Regions from separate parts of the Serratia sp. K1WW1 genome, predicted to be linked through region 2. Evidence: predicted binding sites of a transcription regulator. Region 2 holds the regulator's gene; each other region holds the start of a gene.
What was found. The regulator PurR, encoded in region 2, represses purine synthesis genes. The targets are predictions, from matches to a motif close to CANGCAAACGTTTGCNTG.
Positions count from the first base shown of each region.

Region 1: the regulator PurR is predicted to act here: its motif matches at 2,837-2,854, upstream of pyrD (quinone-dependent dihydroorotate dehydrogenase).
Region 3: the regulator PurR is predicted to act here: its motif matches at 2,126-2,143, upstream of purT (formate-dependent phosphoribosylglycinamide formyltransferase).
Region 4: the regulator PurR is predicted to act here: its motif matches at 3,449-3,466, upstream of ACX9GU_RS26905 (nucleobase:cation symporter-2 family protein).

Region 1 covers NZ_CM147697.1:3,747,013-3,752,394, reverse strand. Annotated here, with positions in the region: gene ssuD (FMNH2-dependent alkanesulfonate monooxygenase) at 1-1,111, opposite strand, end outside; gene ACX9GU_RS17030 (aliphatic sulfonate ABC transporter substrate-binding protein) at 1,127-2,092, opposite strand; gene ssuE (NADPH-dependent FMN reductase) at 2,111-2,689, opposite strand; gene pyrD (quinone-dependent dihydroorotate dehydrogenase) at 3,048-4,058, shown strand; gene ACX9GU_RS17015 (cell division protein ZapC) at 4,216-4,764, shown strand; gene ACX9GU_RS17010 (YcbX family protein) at 4,771-5,382, opposite strand, start outside.
Region 2 covers NZ_CM147697.1:3,303,965-3,309,346, reverse strand. Annotated here, with positions in the region: gene punC (purine nucleoside transporter PunC) at 1-400, opposite strand, end outside; gene punR (DNA-binding transcriptional activator PunR) at 526-1,446, shown strand; gene purR (HTH-type transcriptional repressor PurR) at 1,479-2,504, opposite strand; gene cydH (cytochrome bd-I oxidase subunit CydH) at 2,829-2,918, shown strand; gene sodB (superoxide dismutase [Fe]) at 2,983-3,561, opposite strand; gene ACX9GU_RS14930 (C40 family peptidase) at 3,791-4,606, opposite strand; gene ACX9GU_RS14925 (Grx4 family monothiol glutaredoxin) at 5,016-5,363, shown strand.
Region 3 covers NZ_CM147697.1:2,438,080-2,443,461, forward strand. Annotated here, with positions in the region: gene ACX9GU_RS11005 (glycosyltransferase) at 1-547, shown strand, start outside; gene ACX9GU_RS11010 (YoaH family protein) at 611-853, shown strand; gene purT (formate-dependent phosphoribosylglycinamide formyltransferase) at 891-2,069, opposite strand; gene dbpA (ATP-dependent RNA helicase DbpA) at 2,281-3,663, shown strand; gene ACX9GU_RS11025 (YebG family protein) at 3,749-4,075, shown strand; gene yqfB (N(4)-acetylcytidine aminohydrolase) at 4,115-4,423, shown strand; gene ACX9GU_RS11035 (S9 family peptidase) at 4,579-5,382, shown strand, end outside.
Region 4 covers NZ_CM147697.1:5,906,494-5,911,875, forward strand. Annotated here, with positions in the region: gene recG (ATP-dependent DNA helicase RecG) at 1-2,031, shown strand, start outside; gene gltS (sodium/glutamate symporter) at 2,071-3,282, opposite strand; gene ACX9GU_RS26905 (nucleobase:cation symporter-2 family protein) at 3,520-4,917, shown strand; gene ACX9GU_RS26910 (AsmA family protein) at 5,059-5,382, shown strand, end outside.

The sequences.
Region 1 (5,382 bases), 440 kb from region 2:
CGACCGCTTCGCCCTGTGGCTTGATCGTACGCAACTGGGTTGGTTGTTCGCTGGTCGCCAGATCGAGATGCGGGAACAACAGTTCACCTACGCGATAGGCCTCTTCCAGATGCGGGTAACCGGAAAGAATAAAGGTGTCGATGCCAAGATCGGCATATTCCTGAATGCGCTCAGCGACCGTCGGACCATCGCCCACCAACGCCGTGCCTGCACCGCCACGCACCAATCCGACACCGGCCCACAGGTTAGGGCTGATTTCCAGATTGTCTTTCTTGCCGCCGTGTAAGGCCGCCATACGCTGTTGGCCAACGGAGTCGAAGCGGGCAAAAGCTTTCTGTGCATCCGCAATGGTTTGATCATCGAGGTTGGCGATCAAACGGTCGGCCGCCTGCCAGGCTTCTGCGGTGGTTTCGCGCACGATAACGTGCAGGCGAATACCGAAGCGGACTTTGCGCCCAAGGGCCGCTGCTTTGGCTCGTACTTCCTCTATTTTTTCTTTTACCTGGGCAGGGGATTCTCCCCAGGTCAGATACAGCTCGACCTGCTCGGCTGCCAGATCCTGTGCCGCCTCAGAGGAGCCGCCAAAATACAGCGGTGGGCGAGGTTGCTGCACCGGCGGGAACAACAGCTTGGCGCCTTTCACCTGAATATGTTTACCGGCGAAATCGACAGTTTCACCTTCCAGCACTTTGCGCCATACGTGGGTAAACTCGGCGGAGGCTTCGTAGCGTTCGGTATGGTTAAGGTGCAAACCTTCCGCTGCCAGCTCTTGCGGATCGCCACCGGTCACCAGATTGAACAGGGCGCGGCCGTTGGAAAGCCGATCTAGCGTGGCGGCCTGCCTGGCTGCCAAGGTCGGGGAGATGATGCCGGGGCGCAGGGCCACCAGGAATTTCAGCCGCTGCGTGACCGGAATTAATGAAGCGGCAACCAGCCAAGAGTCTTCGCAAGAGCGCCCCGTTGGGATCAGCACGCCGCCGAAACCAAGCCGGTCAGCGGCCTGGGCGATCTGCTGAAGATAACCGTAATCGACCGCACGTGCCCCTTCTGAACTCCCCAGATAGTGGCCATCGCCGTGAGTTGGTAAAAACCAGAATACGTTAATGCTCATAGGGTTCTCTCCTGATTATTGTGCGGCTGGATGCCAGACGCGTTGAGAAATATCGACCTGCACCGGCACCAACCGGTTGGCGAAAAAGAGATCGGCGGTTTTTTGCTGGGCAGCAATGGTCGCGTCCCCTAAGGGTTTGATGGCCGTTGGCGGGCGATGATCCAGATAGCTGGCAATCACCGCCTCCGGTAAGCCCATCGCCTTGGCCAGCAGGGTAATGCTCTGCGCCCGATCGCTATGCGTCAGCGCATCTGCCTGGGTCAGCACCGCCAGCACCTGCTGGATGAACGGACCGTTGGCTTCGGTATAAGGGCGAGCAGCCAGGTAGAAGGAGCCGGTCTGGTTCAGTTCGCTGCCATCGGTCAATACCCGCACTCCGCCTTGCAGCAACGCGGCAGAATAGTAGGGATCCCAGATCACCCAGGCATCGACGTTGCCCTGTTGGAAGGCCGCTCTGGCATCGGCGGGCGTCAGATAAACCGGTTGGATATCGGTAAACTTCAGGCCGTCCCTTTGCAGTGCCCGCAGTAGCAGGTTGTGTGAGCTGGAGCCTTTCTGGAAGGCTACTTTGTGGCCTTTTAACTCGGCGACGCTGTGGATCGGGCTATTTTCCGGCACCAGGATCACTTCCGCCTTGGGTTTTGGCGGCTCTACGCCGACGTACAGCAGGTCGGCCCCGGCGGCTTGGGCAAAGATTGGCGGGATATCGCCGGTGCTGCCCAGATCGATGCTGCCGACGTTCAGCGCCTCAAGCATCTGCGGGCCCGCCGGGAATTCAATCCAACTGATGTTGGTGGCAGGAAAGCGTTGTTCCAGCAACTGGTGGGTTTTGGCCAACACCAGACTCACCGAGCCTTTTTGATAGCCAATACGAAACTGAGCAGGCGCGTTATCTTGTGCGACAGCGGTATTGGTCAGCGCCAGCGCCATGATGGCGGCCAGCGCACCGGTGTTAAGCCAACGGCGGAAAGAGAGTGGCATAATGATTTCCTTAGGCGGTTAGGCAGTTTGCCGGGTTAACAGAGAGGCGGCGGTGTTTGGCACCGGCGGTTTACGGCGGCTGAGCGCCAGATAAAAACTGTCCAACGCTTCGTTCAGGCGTGCGGCCACCCCATCGGACAGCTGAGTCTGTTCACCGTTAAGCACTATCTGGCCGTCATCGGCAAACACGCCGTGCAGCACTTCCTGCGCTTTCAGCGCCGTCAACACAGGCTTCAAGGCATAGTCCACCGCCAGCATGTGGCCGATGGAGCCGCCGGTGGCCAGTGGTAAAACCACTTTGTGTTCCAGCGCGCGTTCAGGAAGCAGATCGAGTAAGGTTTTCAGCGCGCCAGAAAACGATGCCTTATAAACCGGCGTGGCGATCAACAGACCATCCGCAGCGGCCAGTTGCGCGGCGAAGGCTTTAATATCAGGGCTGTTAAAATTGGCGCGCAGCAGGTCTTCCGCCTGAAAATCGTGCAGGGTATAGGGGATCACTTCCACCTGCTGCTGTTGTAGCCAGCGTTGGCTCAGTTGTAACAGCGCCGCCGAGCGTGAGGGGGTTCTTGGACTACCGGCCAGAGAGATAACGCGCATCGCCACTCCTTATATCAAAAAGTTATCAATGTTAAATTAATGTTCGTAAAGTGTTTTAAAGCTAACAGCAAAAGGGGGTGATGTTTAAATCTCATTTTTTGATTTTGATATGCGTAAATGGGGAAAAGCCGGGAAGTAGCGCCATACAAGGGAAACGATTGCGCTAAACGCGCTTTTTTTGCCTTTAATCAATTCCAATTGGCGAGGGGATACCGGATAATACGCCCCCGGTCGACAGGCCTATCCTGCTGACTTGAGGTTGTCGCTAAATAACCGCAACACCTGTATCCCCATCAGGCACAGCGATTGACTTGCGACCTCAAGTCAGCAGGATATCACCGGGAAATCAGGAGAGTACATGTACTACCCCATCGTCAGGAAAGCCTTGTTCCAGCTCGATCCCGAGCGCGCACACGAATTGACCTTCAGTCAACTGCGCCGTATTACCGGCACCCCACTAGAGTTTCTTATCCGTCAGTCGGTGCCGAGCAAGCCGGTGAGCTGCATGGGGCTCTCTTTTAGCAACCCATTAGGTTTGGCCGCCGGTCTGGATAAAGACGGCGAGTGCATTGATGCCTTTGGCGCGATGGGCTTTGGCTTTGTTGAGGTCGGTACCGTTACGCCGCGTCCGCAAGCGGGCAATGATAAACCGCGTCTGTTCCGCCTGGTCCCGGCCGAAGGGCTTATCAACCGCATGGGGTTCAATAACCACGGCGTAGACAATCTGGTTGAAAACGTTAAAAAATCCCATTTTGGCGGCGTGCTGGGGATCAATATCGGCAAGAATAAAGACACGCCGGTCGAGCAAGGCAAAGACGATTATCTGATCTGTATGGATAAGGTTTATCCGTATGCGGGGTATATCGCGATTAATATCTCATCACCCAATACCCCGGGATTACGATCCTTACAGTATGGTGAAGCGCTGGACGATCTGCTAGCGGCGATAAAAAATAAGCAGGCTCAATTGCAGGCTCGCCATCACAAATATGTGCCGGTTGCGGTAAAGATCGCGCCGGATCTTTCAGAAGAAGAACTGATCCAAATAGCGGACAGTTTAGTGCGTCATAATATAGATGGGGTCATTGCCACCAATACCACTCTCGATCGTAAACTGGTTCAGGGGTTGAATTACAGCGATCAGGCTGGGGGATTAAGTGGCCGTCCGGTACAGTTACGCAGCACCGAAGTGATCCGCCGTTTGTCGCAGGAGTTGCAAGGGCGCTTGCCGATTATCGGCGTTGGCGGAATTGATTCCCTTACGGCGGCGCGGGAAAAAATGGAGGCCGGGGCAACTTTGGTACAAATTTATTCCGGTTTTATCTTCCACGGACCGCGTTTGATTAAAGATATCGTTACCCATATCTAATATTTTGCCTTTCATTTTCGACCGGGGGTTTATTTCTGCCCCCGGCTCGTCTATATTTTGTTCGGTAGCGGAATTATCCGATGTTTAAGCAACCTTTCTGGTGATAAAATCGCCCTTTGCGTAATACTGCGTTGGCATGTGGTGAGAAGGATAAGCAATGAAGATAAAACCTGATGACAATTGGCGTTGGTATTTTGACGCTGAGCACGATCGACTGATGCTCGATTTAGCCAATGGTATGATCTTCCGTTCACGCTTTCCGGCAAAAATGCTAACCCCGGACGCCTTCGCTGAATGTGCATTCTGCGTCGATGATGCGGCGCTTTATTTTGATTATGAAGAACAGTGCAAACAGATAAAGCTCAGCCATGAACAACGTGCCGAGTTGGTATTAAATGCGCTGGTGGCCTTTCGTTTTCTCAAACCCCTGATGCCCAAGAGCTGGCATTTTGCTCAGCAACACTATCCGCTACGCCCTAAAAATGGCGAGTTGGCGGCGGTGAAGGTGATGGATAGCGGTGTCGATGCGCGTCTGCTGGTGGTGGAAGCCGGGGATAATGCCAGCCTGTGCTTACTGGCACAAAATCAGCTGGTGTTGGCTGGGCGAACCATGGTGCTGGGGGATGCGATCAAAGTGATGCACGATCGTCTGAAACTTTGCATCCCGGATGAACAGTCTGCCCCGGCTTACGACAGGGCAGTGTAATCAGCGCTACATCAACTTCACATCGCTTTTAGGAATACAGCTGCAACAGAGGATGGCGCCGTTGGCGGCCACTGCGCTTTTCTTTAGCGGCGCAACCTCGCCCTCCACCAGCGTTATCTTGCAACTGCCGCACAGGCCAGCCCGGCAGGAGTAAGGAATGCGAATGCCTTGCTGCTCCAACTGCTCTAACAATATCTGCTGGTTATTACCGGCAAACACCTTTCCTTGATACTCAATGCTCACGCTGGTGGTGCTGTCCTGCGGTGCCTGCAGGCTTTCGACGACCTTGCCTGCCCCATAAGGCCGCGGTGGTTTGGTTGACAACACTTCAACGCTATCGCCGACGCGGATAATACCGCTGTTACGGGCAATCATGTTTTGGCCAAAGTCGACGTCGCCATTATCGGCAGTGCGGAACTGTTGTAGCGTACTCAACGGCTCGCCGCTCGGGTGTTTGCGGCCACGTTCGACGCTGACCGTGGTCAATACGCAGCGGCTGCAGGGTTTTACCAGATCGAACATCACGTCGCCGACGCGGATCACCTGCCAACCATCTTCTGCCCAGGCCGGGCTGCCGGTCACCACCAGGTTCGGGCGGAACTGCTCCAGCCTGATGCT
Region 2 (5,382 bases):
TGGAGGCGAAAACGCGGTTGGCTTTGCCATCGCGGTAGCGATCGACCACGATCGCCTGCCAGGTGACGGCGGCTGAACAGACGCCAATGGCTTGAATAAAGCGCAGTGACCACAGTTGTGCCACGTTCTCGACCCAAAGCATACCGAGGCAGCCGACGGCGAACAGCGCAAGGCCAATCAATAACACGGGCTTACGGCCAATACGGTCGGACAGCGGCCCCCACAGCAACTGGGCAAAGGCAAAGCCTGCCAGGAAGATACTCAGGCTGGCGCTGATCGCCCCAGCGGAGATTTGCAGATCCTGCTGCATTGCCCCAAAGGCGGGCAGGTACATATCGGTAGCCAGATAGCCCAACATACTCAGGCCGGCCAGGTAGAACATAAATCCAAAATTTCGCATTGCTATTTCTCGTTAAAATTATGTTGTCGCAGGTTTTGAAGCGCCGGCAAGTGTATACGGCTGGATCTCTGCTTGTGAAACGGTAATATTTGCAAGGTGCTGTTAAAAAATTTGAAGGCAAACATATGTGGTCTGAATATTCACTCGATGTAGTAGATGCGGTAGCGCGGACCGGCAGTTTCAGCGCGGCGGCACAGGAGTTGCACCGCGTTCCTTCTGCTGTGAGCTATACGGTGCGTCAACTGGAGCAATGGCTGGCAGTGCCTTTGTTTGAACGCCGTCACCGCGATGTGGAACTCACGCCAGCGGGGGCGCTGTTTATTAAGGAGGCGCGAGTTGTTATCAAAAAAATGCTCGATACCCGACGGCAGTGTCAGCAGGTGGCAAACGGTTGGCGCGGGCAACTGCGGATTGCGGTCGATCTGATCGTCAAACCCCAGCGCAGCCGCCAGCTGGTGCTGGATTTTTATCGCCATTTTCCCGACGTGGAACTGATGGTACAGCCGGAAGTCTTCAACGGCGTGTGGGATGCGCTGGTCGATGGCCGCGCTGAGATGGCCATTGGTGCAACACGTGCGGTGCCGGTGGGCGGCGGTTTTGCCTTTCGCGATATGGGCTTTATGAATTGGCTCTGCGTAGTCCATGCTAAACATCCGCTGGCCGCCTTGCAAGGAAAGCTGCGAGACGATCAGCTACGACCTTATCCCTCGTTGCTGTTGGAAGATACTTCGCGCAATTTACCCAAGCGGGTGACCTGGTCGCTGGACAACCAGCGGCGATTGACCGTGCCGGACTGGGTTTCGGCGGTAGATTGTTTGCGTGCCGGGCTGTGTGTGGGCATGGTACCCGCGCATCGGGTATTGCCGTTGGTACAAAGTGGCGAACTGGTGGTATTACCACTGCATGAGCCTTTCCCGCCTAGCGCCTGCTGCTTGACCTGGCAGCAAAACGCCCAGTCTCCGGCCATGGCCTGGCTGTTGGACTATCTGGGCGACAGCGAAACGCTCAATCAGGAATGGCTCAGTGAAGAGGAGCCGGGTGCTTAATCGGGCGCAGTATTGCAGCGCCCCAACAGGAGTTAACGGCGGTAATCGACAAAAGGACCATCGGCGACTGAGCGGCGCTCGATGAGTTTTGGATGCACTTCAATCACCTGCGATTCTTCACGCTTGCTGATAATGCGATCCAACAGCATGGTAAAGGCCATCTCGCCCAGGCGCTCTTTCGGCTGGTGAATGGTGGTCAGCGCCGGGGTGAAGTAGCGGGCATTACGCACGTTGTCGTAGCCAATCACCGAGATATCCTGCGGTACACGCAACCCCAGCTCATCGGCGGCGCAGATCGCCCCCATGGCCATAATATCGCCGCCACAGAAAACGGCGGTTGGACGATGCTTTTGCGACAGGATCTGATGCATGGCTTTATAGCCAGATTCAGGCTCGAAATCCCCCTGCACGATCCATTCTTCGCGCACTTCGATGTTGGCTTCCTTCATGGCTTTCAGAAAGCCCTGGTGGCGACCTCCACCGGTATTACGCGCCAGTTGACCAGGAATGGCACCGATGTCACGGTGGCCACGTTCGATCAGGTAGCGGCCTGCCAGGTAGCCGCCCTCGAAGGCATTGTCGATAATGGTATCGGTGAAGTCTCCGCGCGCGGTACCCCAATCCATCACCACCATGGGAATATTACGGTAATCTTCCAGCATGCCCAGTAGCTGATCTGGATATTCTGAGCACATCACCAGCAGGCCATCGACGCGTTTTTGCGCCAACATCGCCAGATAGGCTTGCTGTTTATCCAGATTATTGTGCGAGTTACACAAGATCAGGGTATAGCCTTTGCTGTAGCAGCTGTTTTCCACCGCTTCGATCACTTCGGCAAAATAGGGGGCCTCGCTCGAAGTGGCGAGCAAACCGATCGATTTGGTGTGGTTGACCTTGAGGCTGCGGGCCACGGCGCTGGGTGAATAGTGCAGCTCTTTGATGGCGGCCCAAACGGCCGTTTTGGTATCTTCGGCGACGAAACGCGTTTTATTGATAACGTGCGAAACGGTAGTGGTAGAAACGCCAGCGCGTTTGGCCACATCTTTAATCGTTGCCATGTAAAAAATGACTCCTAAACCCACATGTTACAGCATGTAAGTATGATGTTAATCGTTTGCCTGCGTAGATCCTTTCCCAGATAAGCGAAAACTGAGTTTTTAGTGCTGAAGTCGTAAATCGCTTGAACAGGGAGGGGCAGTTTATCGGTACGCAGTTGTGAACTGCGGATTTTGTCGCATATTGAAGAAAAGTGGAAGAGCTAATCGGTAATTATCAGCGGGGAAATCATAACAAGATTTTAATCACGAACTGTGGGAAAATGATTTGACGTATAAACTGTGTGGCTTATGCTCTGGAAAAGCCAATCTGAGAGGGAGTTGTATATGGATACCGATTTGAAGATGTCATTACTCACCACCGTGGGTGCCTTGGCAATGATTATTGCTTTCAGTTTTATTGCCGCATTGAACTGATCCGCAGCAGAAAAACAGAGGCGCAGCTTGATGCCGCGCCTTATTATTAGCTAGCCACCCGTCGTTAAGCCAGGTTTTCTGCCACGAACGCCCAGTTCACCAACGCCCAGAAGTTTTCCAGGTACTTTGGCCGCGCATTGCGGTAGTCGATGTAGTAAGCATGTTCCCACACGTCAACGGTCAATAGCGGAACGTCTGCGCCGGTCAGCGGGGTTGCCGCATTCGAGGTGCTGACAATCGCCAGACTGCCGTCCGCTTTTTTCACCAGCCAGGTCCAGCCAGCGCCGAAGTTTTTCACGGCGGCATCGGTGAACTGCTCTTTAAAGGCGGCGAAGGAGCCGAATGACTTATTGATCGCCTCTGCCACTGCGCCCGTTGGCTCGCCACCACCTTGCGGTGATAAACAGTGCCAATAGAAGGTGTGGTTCCAGACCTGGGCGGCGTTGTTGAACACGCCGCCGGTGGAGGTCTTGACGATCTCGACCAGGGATTTTCCTTCGAACTCGCTGCCTTTCACCAGATTGTTCAGGTTAACCACGTAGGTGTTATGGTGCTTGCCATAGTGGTATTCCAGCGTTTCTGCGGAAATGTGCGGTTCGAGAGCGTTTTTCTCATATGGTAATGCAGGTAATTCAAACGACATTGCTTTCTCCTTTTATAGACAATACGTCTCTCCGACGCTGTGGGCCTGGGTGGCCAAGGGCGGAAAAGCGCGATTGCACCACTTTTGTTATGGTTATTAATCTTAACAACTTTCCGGGGGAAAAGAACATCCAAACTGTGCCAAGTGGCTGATTGATTAAAGTCGCAGCGGCTTTTTATTTTTGGGGGGAAGGGAAGCACGGCCGAGCGGTTGGCTCAGCCGTGATAGGTTAACGGATGGTGGTTGGAGTCACTACGCGGCGGGCACCAATGTAATGGTTCTGCCAATAGTCGTTATCCAACTGACTGATGCGAATTTCTTCACCGGTGCGTGGTGACTGGATGAATTTACCGTTACCAAGATAGACGCCAACGTGATCGGCGGTGCCACGGTTGTTGATGCGGAAGAACACCAGATCGCCTTTCTCCAGCTCATTACGTTTGATCGGAGCTGCATCACGCAGGTGGTACATTTCGTTGGCGGTACGCGGCATTTTGATTTTCACCACGTCCTTGTACGCGTAATAAATCAGCCCGCTGCAGTCAAAGCCTGTACCAGGTGAAGATCCACCCCAGCGGTAGGGTTTGCCCATTTGCCCCATCAGCTTGGCCATGGCTGTTTGCTTGGCGTGCTGGTAGCGCTTTTTGTGAGCGGCGGAAAGTTTCAGTGGCTTATCGCGGCCAGCCAATTTTGCCGTAGCTTTACCTTCTTCACGATGGCGACCATAACCTTTTTTATAGCCTTTTTTAGGCGGAGTCACTTTGAGCTTGGCCGTTTTGGTTGCCTGGCTTTTGGTTTTAACGCGGGTGGTTTTTTTGGCGGTCTTTATAGTTGCTGGTTTGGTTTTTAGCGTTTTCGGAGGGGTGGCTGCCTTCACTTTTTTATTGGCTTTCTCCGCTTTCTTTTTCTTGCGGTCGTCTGGCCGGGCTTCATTAACGTGACTCTTGCGCTGCTCGGCAGAAACACGTGCCTGTGGCGCAGCGTGCGCCAAATTGAAGAAGAGCTGCGTAAATAGCAGCACAAAAAGTGTAATAATTAACCGCATATCGACGTTACCAACCTTGGCTCCGAAACAGAAATCGAATGAGTCACAGTATTCCCGAAATTCACCCTATAAAACAGCGTGGATCTCATAAATACTAATCCATATTGTGAGAAAACGTTAATGGCATTTTTATTGTTGCAAAATCAAACGTCTGCCGTCTAAAAAAACGACACGGATCATGTGGTTGGCTTAATGCTCGCCGGCATTGGGCAGCGCAAATATAATAGTGAAACGCCCCGATTAAAAATGTTATTCTGGGTCCATGTTTAACCGGTTCGGTGTGACCGCCGCTTTTGCTGAGGCAATCAGAGAATGTCCCTGCAAAAGATGGCGTTTTCTTGGTACCGGTCCTGCCGCTACAATAGCCAGTGTGATGCATGTTGTAGCCATGATGTGGCTTGAGGAAGCAATAATGACGACGATTGAAAAAATTCAGCAGCAAATTTCTGCCAACCCGATCCTGCTGTATATGAAAGGCTCACCGAAATTGCCAAGCTGCGGTTTCTCTGCTCAGGCCGTGCAGGCGCTTTCAGCCTGTGGCGAACGCTTTGCCTATGTTGATATTCTGCAAAACCCGGACATCCGCGCCGAGCTGCCAAAGTACGCCAACTGGCCAACCTTCCCGCAGCTGTGGGTCGATGGTGAACTGGTTGGCGGCTGCGATATCATCATCGAGATGTACCAGCGTGGTGAACTGCAGCCTTTGATCAAAGAAACGGCCGAAAAGTATAAAGATCAGGAAGACCAGCAGCCTTAATGGCGCAGGGTTTTACCAA
Region 3 (5,382 bases), 870 kb from region 2:
GAAATCAAGACGCTTTATTCATGTGGTGTGGTTAGCCGTGTATCGCCTGGATTTTATCAAGCAGCACCAGCTCTATTTCGAACCTGGTTTACACCACCAGGATATCCCCTGGACCACCGAGGTGATGTTCAATGCTCAGCGAGTTAAATACCTGAGCAAACCGCTATATCGCCAACGGGTACACGACCGCTCGATCAGCAACCGTCGGCGTACCGGGCAGGCGAACGTCGAGTACCAGCGCCACTATATGAAAATCGTCGAGATGCTGGTGGCACTGAATCAGCGTTACAGCAGCAAGATCTCGATTTGTGCGGCCTTCCATTGGCAAATCGCGCGTGAGGCGCTGGGGATTTGCCATAGTATTCGCCGTGAGCCCGAACTGCAGGCGCAACAACAGATCGCTGAAGATTTCTACCGGCGCGGCATTCAGCGGATGATGATCGACAATATGCGGGGGATCAAGCAGACATGGCATGTGATGTTGTGGCTGCATCGCTTAAAACAGTGGCGCATTGATAACGCGACCCCCTTGCGGGCCAGCGAATAACAGGTGTAGGGATCTGCGTCGTTAGCGCGTATAATTCACGCCTATTTTACCGGGGAGAAATACATGCTTGCAGGTATGCCGTCACTGAGTCACCAAGAACAGCAGGAAGCTGCTGAACGTATCCATCTGCTGATGGGGCAGGGCATGAGCAGCGGAGAGGCCATCGCGACTGTGGCGCAAGAAATCCGCGAAAAACATCAGGGCGATCAGGTTAGCGTGATGTTCGACGATGAAGAAGAAGAACAGCAGCAGGAAGAACCGACCGAGTATCTGGACGAAGATAGCGAAGACGACGAAAACTACTGACGTTAGCGGGGGTCGGCGTCCCGAACCCCCAACCGGTTTACCCTTGCACCGTCACCGCAGCAGCGGCCTGTTTGGCCAGCTCTACCGCTTGCTCTACTTCTGGTGCAACGGCCAGTGCAACACCCATCCGGCGTTTGCCCTCGATGTTCGGTTTACCGAATAACCGCACCTGGTTATAACCACTTAGTGCCGTCTCCAACCCGCTGAAGCGCACGTTGTCGCTGCTTAGCTCCGGCAGGATCACCGCAGAGGCGGCAGGCCCGAACTGGCGTATCGCGTTAATCGGCAGCCCAAGGAAAGCGCGCACGTGCAGTGCGAACTCGGACAGATCCTGCGAAATCAGCGTAACCATGCCGGTGTCGTGCGGGCGTGGTGAGACCTCGCTGAAAATCACTTCATCACCGCAGACGAACAGCTCTACGCCGAACAGGCCAAATCCACCCAGTGCGTTAACCACCTTGGCTGCGATCGCCTGAGCACGGCTTAATGCCAGCTCAGACATCCGCTGCGGCTGCCAGGACTCGCGGTAATCCCCATCTTCCTGACGGTGGCCAATAGGCTCACAGAAATGTACGCCATCGATGGCGTTGATGGTCAGCAGAGTGATCTCGAAATCAAATTTGACCAGCCCTTCAACAATGACCCGGCCTCCGCCAGCGCGCCCACCGAGCTGTGCGTAATCCCAGGCTGCGCCCAGTTGCTGCTCTTCACGGATCAGGCTTTGCCCTTTGCCGGATGAGCTCATCACCGGCTTGACGATACAAGGGTAACCAATTTCGGCCACCGCTTGGCGGAAGCTTTGCTCGTTATCGGCAAAGCGGTAGCTGGACGTTGGCAGCTCCAGCGTTTCAGCGGCCAGACGGCGAATACCTTCACGGTTCATGGTCAGACGAGTGGCTTCTGCGCAGGGGACGACATTATGGCCCTGTTGCTCCAACTCAACCAGCATGCTGGTGGCGATAGCCTCTATTTCCGGCACGATAAAATCGGGGCGTTCCTGTTCGATCAACGCTTTTAGCGCCGCGCCATCCAGCATGTTGATGACGTGGCTGCGGTGTGCCACATGCATGGCCGGGGCATCGGCGTAACGGTCGACGGCAATCACTTCCAAGCCTAAACGCTGGCATTCGATGGCCACTTCTTTGCCCAGCTCGCCTGAGCCGAGCAGCATAACGCGGGTGGCGGCAGGGCGCAGGGCGGTTCCAATAGTTAACATAGTCTGATACCTGGATATGAATGAATTCACGGGTCTGACACTGAGCGCGCAGTATATACGAAAACGATTGCGTGCGGCCAGTAGCGCCTATTAACCGCTTTTTTTAACGCCGAAATCCGGAAACCCCACCAACTCTGTTATCATCTGCGCCTGATCCGGTGCCAGCCAAGCGCAGCGCCGCCTTTCCACTTGCTATATAAGAGTTATTGCCGTGAGCACAGTTTCTTTTTCTTCCCTGCCGCTGCCAACTGAACAGTTGGCCAACCTCAACGAACTGGGGTATGCCGAAATGACGCCGGTACAGGCCGCAGCGCTGCCTGCCATCCTGAACGGGCAGGACGTACGTGCCAAAGCGAAAACCGGTAGCGGTAAAACGGCGGCATTTGGCATCGGCCTGCTGGATAAAATCAACGTTGCCAAAGTGGCAACCCAGGCGCTTATTCTCTGCCCGACGCGTGAGCTGGCCGATCAGGTGAGCAAAGAGCTGCGTCGCCTGGCCCGCTTTACCCAGAACATCAAGATACTGACCCTGTGTGGTGGCCAGCCGGTGGGGCCACAGCTCGACTCCCTGGTGCATGCGCCGCACATTGTGGTGGGTACGCCGGGCCGTGTGCAGGAGCATCTGCGCAAGAAAACCCTGGTGCTGGACGAGATGACCGTGCTGGTGCTGGATGAGGCCGACCGCATGCTGGACATGGGCTTTGCCGATGATATCGATGATGTGATCAGCTATACGCCGCCGCAGCGCCAGACCCTGCTATTTTCTGCCACCTATCCGGCGGGCATTGAGCGCATTAGCGCCCGTGTGCAACGCCAGCCACTGAATGTGGAAGTCGAAGATGGCGATGAGCAAGCCTCTATCGAACAACGTTTCTATGAAACCACCCGCGATCAACGCCCTGCGGTGCTGGTGAGCGCCATCCGCCATTATCAGCCAGCGTCCTGCGTGGTGTTCTGTAACACCAAGCGTGATTGCCAGAGCGTGTATGAAGCGCTGGAAGCCCGTGATATCAGCTGTATGGCGCTGCATGGCGATCTTGAACAACGCGATCGTGACCAGGTGCTGGTTCGCTTTGCCAACCGCAGCTGCCGTGTACTGGTGGCGACCGACGTGGCCGCACGTGGCTTGGATATCAAAGAATTGGAACTGGTTGTCAACTACGAGTTATCGTTTGACCCCGAGGTTCACGTCCACCGAATTGGCCGTACTGGCCGTGCCGGTCTGAGTGGGTTGGCAATCAGCCTGTGTACGCCGCAGGAAATGGTGCGTGTTCATGCTCTCGAAGAGTATCTGTCCATGCGCGCAAAATGGTCACCGGTGTCTGAGCTGAGCGGGGCGTCTAACGCGCCGCTGGAAGCGGAAATGGTCACCCTGTGCATCGACGGCGGCCGCAAGGCTAAAATCCGCCCTGGCGATATTCTGGGGGCATTGACCGGTGACGCCGGGCTAACGGCGGCAGAAGTCGGCAAGATCGACATGTTCCCGGTGCATGCCTATGTGGCTATCCGTAAGGCCAGCGCCCGTAAGGCACTGCAACAGCTTCAGCAAGGTAAGATCAAAGGCAAGAGCTGCAAAGTGCGGCTGTTGAAATAATAAACGGCAGGGCGCTTGCAGCCCTGCCCGAAATCACTCTATACTGTATAAAAATACAGTATCATAACCTTTGAGGAAGATGCTCATGGCTGTTGAAGTGAAATATGTAGTAGTGAGAAACGGTGAGGAAAAAATGACTTTCGCAAACAAGAAAGAAGCCGATGCCTACGACAAAATGTTGGATCTGGCCGATAGCCTCGGTGAATGGTTGCAGCAAGCGCCAGTCTCGCTGGAAGAAGAACAGCGTGAAGGGTTGAGCTTCTTCCTGGCGGAGCACAAAGATGTGCTGGCGCAGATCCTGCGTGGTGGTGCCCCGCAAGAGGCCGCCAAAAAGCCGGCCAAAACCAAAGGTGAGAAACCTGCCGCCGCCCCGGAAGAAGGCGCTGCGTCAGAAGAGCAGCAGGCCGCCTAAGCAGTGGTACAGCAACATGATGATAACCAAGGATCCAGCATGTCCCGTGAGATAACCTTCTTCAGCCGTTTTGAGCAAGATATTCTGGCAGGGCGCAAAACCATCACCATTCGGGATGCCAGCGAAGCTGACTTCCAACCGAATGAGGTGCTGCGCGTCAGCCGCAACGAAGACGGCGTATTTTTCTGTTATATCGAGGTAAAGTCGGTAACGCCGGTGCGTCTGGATGAGCTGACGCATGAACATGCGCAGCAGGAGAATATGACCCTCAGCGAACTCAAGCAGGTGATCCAGGATATCTACCCAGGGCTGGATGAGCTGTTTGTCATCGCGTTTACCAAGCGCTGATGCCGTACGCCATCTCACATTGCGATGAGATGCTGACAAAACCTAACCGGTTCACTGCGTAGGGGCGCTGCTGCGCCCATTTACTTACGCGGCTTGTTAACCTTGTGAAATTCGTGTCATTCTTGCCTTAATCAAAGTAAGCGGATGATTTAGCAATGATGACACCTCCCAAGGCAGAAAAACGTCCTTACCCAATCACCATCCATGGCGACACGCGTGTGGATGACTACTACTGGCTGCGCGATGACGAACGTACCGATCCCCAGGTATTGGAGTATTTGCGGGCAGAAAATGCCTACACCGACGCTCAGCTAAAGCCGCAACAGGCGCTGCGTGAAACTCTGTATCAGGAGATGGTCGCGCGTATCCCACAGCAGGAACATTCCGTGCCTTACGTCAGGCGTGGTTTCCGCTATCAGACCCGCTATGAGCCGGGTAATGAATATGCGCTGTATGTGCGCCAGCCTGCAGCGGTCACCGAGCTTTGGGACACCTTGCTCGATGGCAACCAGCGTGCGGAAGGGCACGAATTCTATACGCTGGGCGGGCTGGACGTCAGCCCGGACAACCAGCGCCTGGCCGTGGCGGAGGACTTCCTGTCACGCCGCCAATACGATATCCGTTTCAAGGACCTAGGCGACGATAGCTGGGCCGAAGAGGTGCTGGAAAACACCTCTGGCAACTTCGAGTGGGCGAATGACTCCGCCACCGTCTACTACGTGCGTAAACACGCCAAGACATTGCTGCCGTATCAGGTCTATCGCCACGTGGTGGGTAGCGATCCGCAGCAGGACGTGCTGATCTACGAGGAACAGGATGACACTTTCTACGTCAGCCTGGAAAAAACCACCTCCGAGCGCTTTATTCTGATCCACCTCAGCAGTACCACCACCTCAGAGATCCTGTTGCTGGATGCGAACAGTGCAGACAGTAAGCCGCAGATGTTTGCGCCGCGCCGC
Region 4 (5,382 bases), 2.6 Mb from region 2:
GGAGCCAGCCAGGCGGGGAAACTGGCCAAAATCGGCCTGAATACCATCCAGGATCTGCTGCTGCACCTCCCGTTACGTTACGAAGACCGCACCCACCTCTACCCAATCAACGATCTGCTGCCGGGCATTTTTGCCACGGTGGAAGGGGAAGTGCTGCGCAGCGATATCAGCTTTGGCCGCCGCCGCATGCTCACCTGCCAGATCAGCGACGGCACCGGCATCCTGACTATGCGTTTTTTCAACTTCAACGCGGCGATGAAGAACAGCCTGGCTACCGGCCGCCACGTAACGGCCTATGGCGAAGTCAAACGCGGCACCCACGGCGCAGAAATTATCCACCCGGAATACCGTGTCCAAGGGGAAAACAGTGAGGTCGAGCTACAAGAAGCCCTGACGCCGGTGTATCCCACCACCGAAGGGATCCGCCAAGCCACTTTGCGCAAGTTGACCGATCAGGCGCTGGAGTTGCTGGATACCTGTGCGATTGCCGAGCTGCTGCCACCAGAGTTAAGCGGTGGCCTGATGAGCCTGCCGCAGGCGCTGCATATGCTGCACCGTCCGCCGCCGGATATCCAACTGGCTGATTTGGAACAGGGCAAGCACCCGGCACAAAAACGCCTGATCCTTGAAGAGCTGCTGGCGCATAACCTCAGCATGTTGGCCGTCCGCGCCGGAGCGCAAAGCTATCGGGCATTATCGCTAACGCCTGACGATCGGCTTAAAAACAGTTTCCTGGCCCAGCTCCCCTTCTCGCCTACCGGTGCTCAGACTCGGGTTGTGGCAGATATTGAAGCGGATCTGCAAAAAGGTTTCCCGATGATGCGCCTGGTACAGGGCGACGTCGGCTCAGGTAAAACTCTGGTTGCTGCCCTGGCCGCACTACGCGTCATTGCTCACGGCAAACAGGTGGCGCTGATGGCCCCCACCGAATTACTCGCCGAACAACACGCCAATAACTTCCGCCAATGGTTTGAACCCTTGGGGATTGAGGTAGGTTGGTTGGCCGGCAAGCAAAAGGGCAAGGCACGCCTCGCCCAACAGGAAGCTATTGCCAGCGGCCAGGTGTCGATGGTGGTAGGGACGCACGCCATTTTCCAGGAGCAGGTGCAGTTTAATGGCCTGGCCCTGGTGATTATCGATGAACAACACCGCTTTGGTGTGCATCAGCGGCTGGCGCTGTGGGAGAAAGGCGAAGAACAAGGGTTCCATGCTCATCAGTTGATCATGACCGCCACGCCAATCCCACGCACGCTGGCGATGACCGCCTACGCCGATCTGGACACCTCGGTGATCGATGAATTGCCGCCGGGCCGTACGCCGGTGACAACCGTGGCGATCCCCGATACGCGCCGGGCCGATATTATCCAGCGGGTAAAAAGCGCCTGTATTGAAGAAGGCCGCCAGGCATATTGGGTCTGCACGCTGATCGAAGAGTCTGATTTACTGGAAGCCCAAGCCGCAGAAGCAACCTGGGAAGAATTGAAGATTGCGCTGCCGGAACTGAAGGTGGCGCTGGTGCATGGCCGCATGAAGTCAGCGGAGAAGCAGGCGGTAATGCAAGCCTTCAAGCAGGGCGAACTGCAATTGCTGGTAGCCACCACGGTGATTGAAGTGGGCGTTGATGTACCAAACGCCAGCCTGATGATCATCGAAAACCCGGAGCGGCTTGGCTTGGCCCAGCTGCACCAGCTGCGTGGCCGGGTTGGCCGTGGTGCGGTAGCCTCTCACTGCGTGCTGCTATATAAAACCCCGCTCAGCAAAACCGCTCAAAAACGCCTGCAGGTGCTGCGCGACAGTAACGATGGCTTTGTGATTGCCCAGCAGGATTTGGAAATCCGTGGGCCGGGTGAGCTATTGGGGACGCGCCAAACCGGCAGTGCGGAGTTTAAAGTGGCCGATTTGATGCGCGATCAGGCCATGATCCCCGAAGTTCAGCGCGTAGCGCGCCATATTCACCAGCAATATCCGCAGCATGCGCATGCACTGATTGAGCGCTGGCTGCCAGAAACCGCTCGCTACTCCAACGCTTAATCAATCTGCCCCTCTTTTTACAAAGAGGGGCTACATCACTTAGCCGATCGCCGGGAACACCGGCAGCATCAGGTACAGCTTGATCACGATGGCGTTAGCGATATCGATAAAGAACGCGCCCACCATCGGCACCACCAAAAATGCCAGATGCGAAGGGCCGAAACGATCGGTGATCGCCTGCATGTTGGCAATGGCCGTTGGCGTCGCCCCCATGCCAAAACCGCAGTGCCCCGCAGCCAGCACGGCAGCATCGTAGTTTTTACCCATCACGCGATAGGTCACGAAGATGGCATACAAAGCCATGACCAGTGTCTGCACCGCCAGGATCGCCAACATCGGCAGGGCTAGCGAAGCCAGCTCCCACAGGCGCAGGCTCATCAACGCCATCGCCAGGAACAGCGACAGGCTCACGTTACCCAGTACGGAGACCGCTCGCTCAAACACTTGGTAGAAGCCCGTTGCCGACAGGGTGTTGCTGAGGATCACGCCAACAAACAGCACGCAGACAAAGGTCGGCAGTTCGAAGGCAGTACCATTCAATAACCCGGCAATAAAGTTACCGAGGCTCAGGCAGATGGCGATCATGGCGATGGTTTCAATCATCACCAGCGAGGTGATCAGGCGGCCACTTTCCGGCTTCTCAAAGCCGCTCGGCTGCACGCTGTCATCCGGTGTGCCTTCTGGCGTTGAGGAGTGTTTCACCAGATAGCGGGCTACCGGGCCACCAATCAGCCCCCCCAGCACCAGACCAAAGGTGGCGCAGGCCATGGCCACTTCGGTGGCATTCTCAAACCCATAGCGTTCGATGAACACCTTGCTCCAGGCCGCCCCGGTGCCATGCCCGCCCGAAAGCGTAATCGAGCCCGCAATCAGCCCCATTAACGGATCCAGGCCCAGCATTTTCGCCATGCCGATACCGATGGCATTCTGTACCAACAGCAGACCCAGCACCACGAACAGGAACACGACCAGTGCCTTGCCCCCCGCCCGCAGGCGGGCCAGGTTGGCATTCAGGCCGATAGTGGCGAAGAAGGCCAGCATCAATGGGTCTTTCAGCGACATATCAAAGCCGACTTCCCAGTTCACCGTTTTCTTCAAAACCAAGAGCATAACCGCCACCAGTAAACCACCGGCAACGGGAGCAGGAATTGTATATTTTCTCAGCAGGGGAATGGAGCGCACGCATTTGCCCCCAAGCAACAGGACCAGCGTGGCGGCAACTAAAGTGCCGTAAGTATCGAGATGAAACATCTAGCTACTCCGTGTAGTAATTAAATCCAATAAATTAATAAGTTATAAAATTTACTCAGTTTTTTAACTCGATGAAGGGTGGATTAAAAGTAAAAACGGCTAATAACACAAGAAAAAATGAACGAAAATGCGACATGCACGGTGTTGGGGTGGTGCAAAATATTAATGCGCAACCGTTTGCTTTTGTGAGGCAGATCATTAAAATGCCTTCTTTGCCGCCTTAGGGAAAGCCACACCATGTCCAGCCAAACCGCCGAGCTTGATGCCGCGCAAAAAGCATCAGCCCCCGTTTCACAAAATAGTGAACTGATTTACCGCCTGGAAGATCGCCCGCCGCTGCCACAAACGCTGTTTGCCGCCAGTCAGCATCTACTGGCGATGTTTGTTGCCGTGATCACCCCGGCCCTGTTGATCTGCCAGGCGCTTGGCCTGCCAGCGCAGGATACGCAGCACATCATCAGCATGTCGCTGTTTGCTTCCGGTTTGGCCTCGATACTGCAAATCAAAACCTGGGGCCCGGTGGGGTCTGGTCTGCTGTCCATTCAGGGCACCAGCTTCAACTTTGTCTCACCGCTGATTATGGGCGGGCTGGCGCTGAAAAACGGCGGCGCAGACGTGCCCACCATGATGGCTGCGCTGTTTGGCACCTTGATGGTCGCCTCTTGTACCGAAATCCTGCTTTCACGCGTGCTGCACCTGGCGCGCCGCATCATTACCCCGCTGGTCTCCGGCATTGTGGTGATGATTATCGGCCTGTCGCTGATCCAGGTCGGGCTGACCTCTATCGGTGGCGGCTATGCGGCGATGGGCGATCACACCTTCGGCGCGCCCAAGAATCTGCTGCTGGCAGGCGCAGTGCTGGTAGTGATTATTCTGCTTAACCGCCAACGTAACCCTTACCTGCGCGTCGCTTCGTTGGTGATCGCCATGGCCACAGGTTATCTGCTGGCCTGGGCCATGGGCATGCTGCCGGAAACCGAAGCGGCTACCCAAACGAACTTGATCACCGTTCCTACCCCGCTGTATTACGGCCTGGGCTTTGACTGGAACCTGTTATTGCCGCTGATGCTGATCTTTATGGTCACGTCGCTGGAAACCATCGGTGATATCACCGCCACCTCCGACGTTTCTGAACAGCCGGTCAGTGGCCCGCTATATATGAAGCGCCTGAAAGGCGGCGTGCTGGCCAACGGCCTGAACTCGATGCTGTCGGCGGTGTTCAACACCTTCCCGAACTCCTGCTTTGGTCAGAACAACGGGGTGATCCAGTTGACAGGCGTTGCCAGCCGCTACGTCGGTTTTGTGGTAGCACTGATGCTGATCCTGCTGGGGCTGTTCCCGGCCGTTGCCGGTTTTGTGCAGCATATTCCTGAGCCGGTGCTAGGCGGTGCAACCATCGTGATGTTCGGTACTATTGCAGCCTCCGGCGTGCGTATCGTTTCCCGCGAGAAGCTAAACCGCCGCGCCATCATGATTATGGCGCTGTCGCTGGCCGTCGGTATGGGGGTTTCCCAACAGCCGCTGATCTTGCAGTTTGCACCGGACTGGCTGAAAACTCTGCTTTCTTCCGGTATCGCTGCCGGTGGTATCACCGCCATTGTGCTGAACCTGCTGTTCCCACCAGAAGAAAAATAAGCACTTCCCGCAGCAAACCAACGGCCATTGGCAAACCGCTACTGGCCGTTTTTTTATTGTCTTTCAGGCCATTGCCCTTGAGCTGGAAGGCTAATTGCGGCATAAACAGGGTATCTTTTCTGTCCGCTACGGATCCACACGATGAAATTTATCGGAAAACTATTGATCACGTTGCTGCTGCTGATAGTGCTGGCCATTGTGCTGCTCTACGTAGTGGGGCAAACCCGCTGGGCCGCAGGCTGGTTGAGTCACTGGATCAGCGATCGTGGTGATTACCAGCTGTCGGTAGAAAAAATAACGCATTCGTGGAGCAAACCAGGACAGCTCAGCCTGGAGGGCGTAACCCTCGCCCGTGCCAACCAACCGCAACTCTTGGCGGCCAAGCAGGTGGATATGGCTTTCAGCCTGCGGCAAATTACCGAGCCACGCTATTTCGATAGCATCACGCTGCGCGACGGTACCCTA